Pseudosulfitobacter pseudonitzschiae: one gene and its partner. The main gene of each other region encodes a partner of the protein of the gene in region 2 in a complex. Links are inferred from orthologs where the notes say so. Each region holds a gene or a part of one and is shown on either strand. Other genes may lie near its edges.

What was found.
Region 1: the proteins of SULPSESMR1_RS08975 (region 2) and dnaG are in contact, whole or in part, in a crystal structure (PDB 2R6A), measured with the Geobacillus stearothermophilus proteins. The link is inferred for Pseudosulfitobacter pseudonitzschiae from one-to-one orthologs. Residues at the interface, in WP_033016901.1 of Geobacillus stearothermophilus: Ser13, Glu15, Ala16, Gln18, Glu91, Leu92, Asp94, Ala95, Val96, Pro97, Thr98, Ala99, Ala100, Asn101, Tyr104, Tyr105, Ile108; in WP_049624496.1 of Geobacillus stearothermophilus: Lys456, Leu457, Leu458, Pro459, Ala460, Asn463, Ala464, Leu467, Leu535, Leu536, Ile537, Ala538, Gln544, Glu545, Asp548, Tyr549, His552.

The regions. Positions count from the first base shown.
Region 1 is NZ_CP022415.1:2,568,265-2,571,366, forward strand. The notes cover bases 1-2,879. They hold dnaG (DNA primase), read right to left. Parts: upstream 2,491-2,879; coding sequence 511-2,490; downstream 1-510. Other genes in these bases: rpoD (RNA polymerase sigma factor RpoD), read right to left, coding at 1-376; SULPSESMR1_RS12505 (hypothetical protein), read right to left, coding at 2,623-2,879. Outside these bases: more of SULPSESMR1_RS12505, read right to left, coding at 2,880-2,931; SULPSESMR1_RS12510 (sarcosine oxidase subunit gamma), read right to left, coding at 2,972-3,102. UniProt on the Escherichia coli protein: RNA polymerase that catalyzes the synthesis of short RNA molecules used as primers for DNA polymerase during DNA replication.
Region 2 is NZ_CP022415.1:1,855,718-1,858,920, reverse strand. What follows is about bases 116-3,095. They hold SULPSESMR1_RS08975 (replicative DNA helicase), read right to left. Parts: upstream 2,364-3,095; coding sequence 867-2,363; downstream 116-866. Other genes in these bases: SULPSESMR1_RS08970 (orotate phosphoribosyltransferase), read right to left, coding at 2,525-3,095; alr (alanine racemase), read right to left, coding at 116-746. Outside these bases: more of alr, read right to left, coding at 1-115; more of SULPSESMR1_RS08970, read right to left, coding at 3,096-3,203. UniProt on the Escherichia coli protein: The main replicative DNA helicase, it participates in initiation and elongation during chromosome replication. Travels ahead of the DNA replisome, separating dsDNA into templates for DNA synthesis.

The DNA of each region.
Region 1 (3,102 bases), 710 kb from region 2 along the record:
TGCCCATTTCGCGCAGGTACATACGCACCGGATCGTCGGTGCGGTCCAGTTTTTCGGACGTGCCCGAACCCAGCGTTATTTCGCGGGTGCCTTCGGTGGTCGCCAGCTCGGTCGAACCTTTGCCGTCTTCGTCCTCGGCGTCTTCGTCCTCGATGATGTTGATGCCCATTTCGGACAGCATCGACATCACGTCTTCGATTTGCTCGGAACTGACCTGATCGGGGGGCAGAACGGTATTCAGCTGGTCATAGGTGATATAGCCCTTTTCACGGGCTTCGGCGATCATCTTCTTGACGGCCGTCTGACTCATGTCGAGTGAGTGACCGGTATCGGAGTCGTCGGTCTTGGTGTCGTCGTTCGTGTCTTTCGCGGCCATCGGTTGCTCCTGTTCAAGCACTCCTGCTGCGAATCACCCTAAAGTGATTCGGCTAACAGGGAATCATTCACGATTCGGGTGATTCGGCCACCCGTGTAGCCGTATTTCCTCAAGGATTCACAACGAAAACCTTGCTAGTGTTGTTTTCTGCCCCGCTTTGAGAAGTCGATAGCGTCAAACATTGCGCGACTGCGGGTCACTTCGCCTTTTTCCATCTTCACGCCGTTGTCGGCTGTTACAAAGTCGCCGCGACCCTCTTTCTGGGTGCTGCGGTTGGCGCTGTCTGCAGCCTCGGCGGCCTGACTCAGCCGCCATGTTACGCCTTCGTCTGCCACTCCTGTCAGGTCTTCGGCGGCATCGGCAATTTCAGCGTCCAGCCCGCGTGCCGCTGCGAGTTTCGCAAGCTCTTCGGCCACAGTGATGCGGGCCATGTCGGCGTCGCCGGGGGAGCGGATGCAGGGGACGATAGCGACATGGCTTGCATTCAGCAGGTTTTCAAGGGCTTCGGGCCCGCGCGCGCTGGAAATCTTTTCGCGCAACACCTCTGTGCCCTCATGCGCATGACGCAGGATCAGGTCGCGCAGCGCGTTGTTGTCGGGGTCGATACAGCGCAGGTTTTCCAGTGGTGTTTCAAAGCTTTCCACCACCTCGGGACATGTGATGAGCACCGCCAAAATCACCGATTCGCGTAGCAAATGGGTGACCTTATTGCCCGTGCCTGTCGCCAATGCCGAAGATTTGGTCGACTGCAACGGCACCGGCGCCGGTTGCCATTTGCCAAAGCCGCCGCGTTGTCCACCAGTCCGGCCCGCGCCAGAGGGGCCACGCTGTGGGCGAAACAACTGCCAGCGCAGTTCCTTGATCTCTTGGGCGTAGTGGTTGCGGATTGACGGATCGGCGATGGTTTTGATCTTTTCGCGCAGCGCCTTATCAAGTGCTGCCTTACGCTCGGGGCTGTCAAACACGCGGCCTTCGGTCTCGCGTTGCCACAACAGCCGGACCATCGGCATCGCACCATCCAGCAGTTTTTGCAGTGCAGGCGCGCCCGAGGATTTCAGCAAATCATCGGGGTCTTTGCCCTCGGGCATCATTGCAAAACGCAGCGATTGCCCTGCCTCGACCAACGGCAGGGCCAGATCAATCAGCCGCATGGCGGCGCGCAGGCCCGCTGTATCACCATCCAGCGCGATGACCGGCTCGGGCGAGACGCGCCAGAGCATTTGCAGCTGGCTTTCGGTGATGGCGGTGCCCAGCGGCGCGACAGCAGCTTCAAAGCCCGCCTCGGACAGTGCGATCACGTCCATATAGCCTTCGGCTACGATCAACGGCTGGCCCTTGCCCGCCGCCGTACGCGCAGGCCCATGATTATAAAGGCTGCGGCCTTTGTCAAAAAGTTCGGTCTCGGGCGAGTTCAGGTATTTGGCGTTGTCGTTCGGGTCCATCGCGCGCCCGCCAAAAGCTGTGCAGCGCCCGCGTGCATCGCGGATCGGAAACATGATGCGGCCACGGAAGGTGTCATAGGGTTTGCCACCCTTCTGGCTGGGTTTGGCAAGGCCCGCGCCCAAAATCAGCTCGTCGCTTATGTTTTTGGACGTCAGGTGATCCCACAGTCCCTGCCACGCATCGGGGGCAAAGCCGATTTCCCAGCGGTCCAACGCCTGTTGGCTCAGGCCACGCCGTTCCAGATAGGAACGCGCATCAGACGCCACACCGGTTTTCAGCTGAAGACGGTAGTATTGCACCGCCTGCTCCATAACCTCGGCCAGTTGCGTGCGGGTATCCGCCTTTTGCTGGGCTTGCGGGTCGCGCTGGGGCATCGGCATGCCTGCCTCGCCCGCCAGAATGCGCACCGCCTCCATAAAGTCGACATTCTCGGTCTCGCGCACGAACGAAATTGCATCGCCTTTGGCGTGGCAACCAAAGCAATAGTAGAATCCCTTGCGGTCATCGACGTGAAAGCTGGCGGATTTTTCCTGATGGAACGGGCACGGGGCCCACAGATCGCCCTTGGCCTGATTGGATTTCCGACTGTCCCACATGACCTTACTGCCCACAACCTGTCCAAGGCTGAGGCGGGTGCGCAGTTCGTCAAGGAATCCGGGGGGCAGGCTCATGCCCTATTATATCGTATCGCGGGCGGTCAGAGTCCAGATGCGGCGCGACATCCCGTCATTTCTGACGTGGTACCCGGCCGTAAGCACAGGAGCCTCCGGCGGGATATTTTCAGCCAAAGGGAATGGGAGGTGTTACTGCTGCAAGCACAGCTCGGACCAAGCGGCGGCAAAGTCCTTGGTTTTCAGGTCGCGGCGCTTTTGCTCGTAGACCCAAGGGGTGATAATCGGAATCGCGGCATCATAACCTTCAGGCCAGCTGTGATCAGAGGCGAGGATGGTTTCAGGAACGCTCTGTTCCTTGACCCCGTCCATACGTGCGGCCTGCACCGCCGCAACGATGGCTGCCTGATAGGCACAGCTTTGTTCCTTGGTGTCTGCGGCCAGTGCAGCGGTAGACATGCCAGCAGTGGCGAACATGGCAATCATTAATATACGTTTCATGGCGGGCCTCTTTGGGACTACATTTAAGGTTTTGTTTAACCTAGTGCCGTGCGGCAAGGCTTTCCATTGCCGTTACAAGATCGTGAACCAGTGTTGCCGCCATGCTGCGGAAGACCAGAATCAAAAAGCTGTCTGCGCCGGTGCGGGTGATGGATGCGTTCATGTGGCCCA
Region 2 (3,203 bases):
GGTGCTATCCAGCTGTTGCTGTAGCCCACAGGTTCGCCAGCGGCCACATCACGCACCTGAATCACCGGTGCATCAAGGGTCACCACAGGTTCGGCATCGGCAAAAGGCAGGCCGCCATAAAGACCCACACCGGGGCGGCACAGATCAAAGTGGTAATCCTCGCCCATCAGCGTGCCACCAGTGGCTGCCAGCGACCGCGGGGCGTCAATGCCGTCTGTCATCTCGTGGAACTGGCGCAGCTGGTGGGCGTTCATTTCGTGGTCCGGCTCGTCCGAGCAGGCCAGATGCGACATGATCAGGGCGGGGCGTTGGGCCACGGCGATGTCGCGCAGGGCGGACCATTCAGACGCCTGCATGCCCAGCCGGTTCATGCCGGTGTTCAGTTGCAAACCAAAGGGTGCACCGGGCAGGGCCTCGACATGGCGCAGCATCTGGTCGACCGAGTTCAGCACCGGTGTCAGGCGGGCTTCGCCAATGGCGCCTGTGTCGCCGTTCATATGGCCCGACAGCACATAGATTACGGGGCCTTGGCCAAGGGCTGCACGCAATGCGGCCCCTTCGTCGGCGGTGGCCACGAAAAAGCTGCGGCAGCCAGCGCGGGCCAGCACACGGGCGATCACGGGTGCGCCCAATCCATAAGCGTTGGCCTTAAGCACGGCACCGGTTTCAACCTCGGTGCGCGCGTCAAGCGATTGCCAATTGCGCGCAATAGCGCCCGTGTCGATTGTCAAAGTGGCCGTTGTCATGCGCGGGGTTGTGCCATGTTTCGATCCGAGGTCAAGGTGTATCGTCGCCGCGCCGCCCCGAGGCGGCGTAATATGCGGATATGCAACAAAAGGTGCCAGTGATCGCAGAGGCGGGTGCGCTTAAAACTCTTGCTCGCCCGCGCTTTGCTGCCACGGCTGCACGAGGTTGCCAAAGCGGGTAAAGCGGCCCTCGAAGCTCAGCTCGACGGTGCCAATTGGCCCGTGACGCTGTTTGCCGATGACCACTTCGGCGCGGCCGTGCAGGCGCTCCATCTCTTCTTGCCATTTGGCCATGGCTTCCAGATCGTGATCGCCGGGCTTTTCGCGCTCCTTGTAGTATTCCTCGCGGAACACGAACATCACCACGTCGGCGTCCTGCTCGATCGAGCCGGATTCGCGAAGATCCGACAGCTGCGGGCGTTTGTCCTCGCGGCTTTCCACCTGGCGCGACAGCTGCGACAGGGCGATGACCGGAATATCCAGTTCCTTGGCGATGGCCTTGAGGCCCATGGTGATCTCGGAAATCTCGTTCACCCGGTTTTCCGATTTGCCGGTGCCGCGCACCAGTTGCAGATAGTCGACGATCAGCACGTCCAGCCCATGTGTCCGCTTCAGACGGCGGGCGCGGGCGGCCAGCTGGCTGATCGGCAGGGCGGGCGTGTCGTCGATATAAAGCGGGCAGGCTTCCAGCGACTTGGCCGCATCCACGAACCGGCGGAATTCGGTTTCGGTCATGTCACCGCGGCGGATCTGCTCAGAGGGCACTTCGGACGCTTCGGAGAGGATTCGCGCGGCCAGCTGTTCGGCGCTCATTTCCAGCGAGTAAAACCCCACGACGCCGCCGTCGATGGCCCCCTCGGAGCCGTCGGGCAACAGGCCGCGTTTATAGGCCTTGGCGACGTTGAAAGCGATGTTGGTCGCCAGCGAGGTTTTGCCCATCGACGGACGCCCCGCAAGGATCAATAGGTCGGAGCGGTGCAAGCCGCCCAGCTTCTTGTCCATGTCGATCAGACCGGTCGAGACACCCGAAAGGCCCCCCTCGCGTTGATAGGCGGCATTGGCGACGTTGACCGCATCGGTCACCGCCTTGAGGAAGGACTGGAACCCGCTTTCGGTCTGGCCTTGTTCGGCCAGTTTATAAAGCTGCTGCTCGGCCTCGACGATCTGTTCGCGCGGCTCGGAGGCCACGTCGACCTTGGCCGCCTTGGCGCTGATGTCGCGGCCAAGGATGATCAGGTCACGGCGCACCGCCAGATCATAGATCATCTGGGCATAATCGCGCACCGCAAAGGCGCTGATCGCGGCACCGGCCAGACGTGCAAGATAGGCGGGGCCGCCCAGTTCCTTCAGGCCTTCGTCGTCTTCCATGAACGCCTTGAGCGTCACCGGCGAAGCAAGGTTGTTCTTGGCGATCCGTGCCGAGGCGATGTCGTAGATGCGCGCGTGCACGGGGTCGTAGAAATGGTGCGGCCCGATGATCGACGCGACACGATCGTAGATGTCGTTGTTGGTCAGGATCGCACCCAGAAGCTGTTGCTCGGCCTCGATGGAATGCGGCATGGTTTCGGCGGCCTGAACCTCGGGCGTGCCGTTATGGATACTGCTGATCTCGTTCATTGCTGACCCCGTTTATTGACCCGTCTTGCGCGGGTGCCCTGTCTTAGACGGCAGGGCGCTGCGCAAGCAATCTGGAAATCCTGTGGATAACCCGACCGTAGGGGGTAGCCTACATCATCTGGTGGAAAATTGCAGTGCCTTAACCAGATGATGTGGCGGACTTACGCCTTTTTATGTGCCTCTTGCCACCCGCGCGGGTCGTTCAGGAAGGCTTCGACGCCGTCGAGGGTGGCCGCGTCAAAGGTGCCTTGCGCCTTGGCTTCGGCCAGCACGTCCCACCATGTACACAGGTGGTGCAGCGCAACCCCATGATCGCCCAAGGTCTTTTCGGTTTCAGGGAAGATGCCGTAGTAAAAGATCACCGCCGTGTGGCCGCAAGTGGCGCCGGTTTCGCGAATCGCATCGACAAACGACAGCTTCGAGCCGCCGTCGGTGGTCAAATCCTCGACCAGCAGAACGCGCTGGCCTTCGGTCATCACGCCCTCGATGCGGGCGTTGCGGCCGTAGCCTTTGGGTTTTTTGCGGACGTATGTCATGGGCAGCGCCATGCGTTCGGCCACCAGCGCGCCAAAGGGGATGCCAGCGGTTTCGCCGCCTGCCACGTTGTCGAATGCCTCGAAGCCTGCGTTGCGCATGACGGTCACGGTCAGAAAATCCATCAGGGTCGAGCGGATGCGCGGATAGGAGATCAGCTTGCGGCAGTCGATATAGGTGGGGCTGGGCAGGCCCGAGGCCAGTGTGAACGGGTCTTTGGCATTCAGGTGCACGGCTTCGATCTCAAGCAACATACGGGCAGTCAGGCGGGCCATTTCGGCGGCATCGGGATAGCTGGTAGGGATC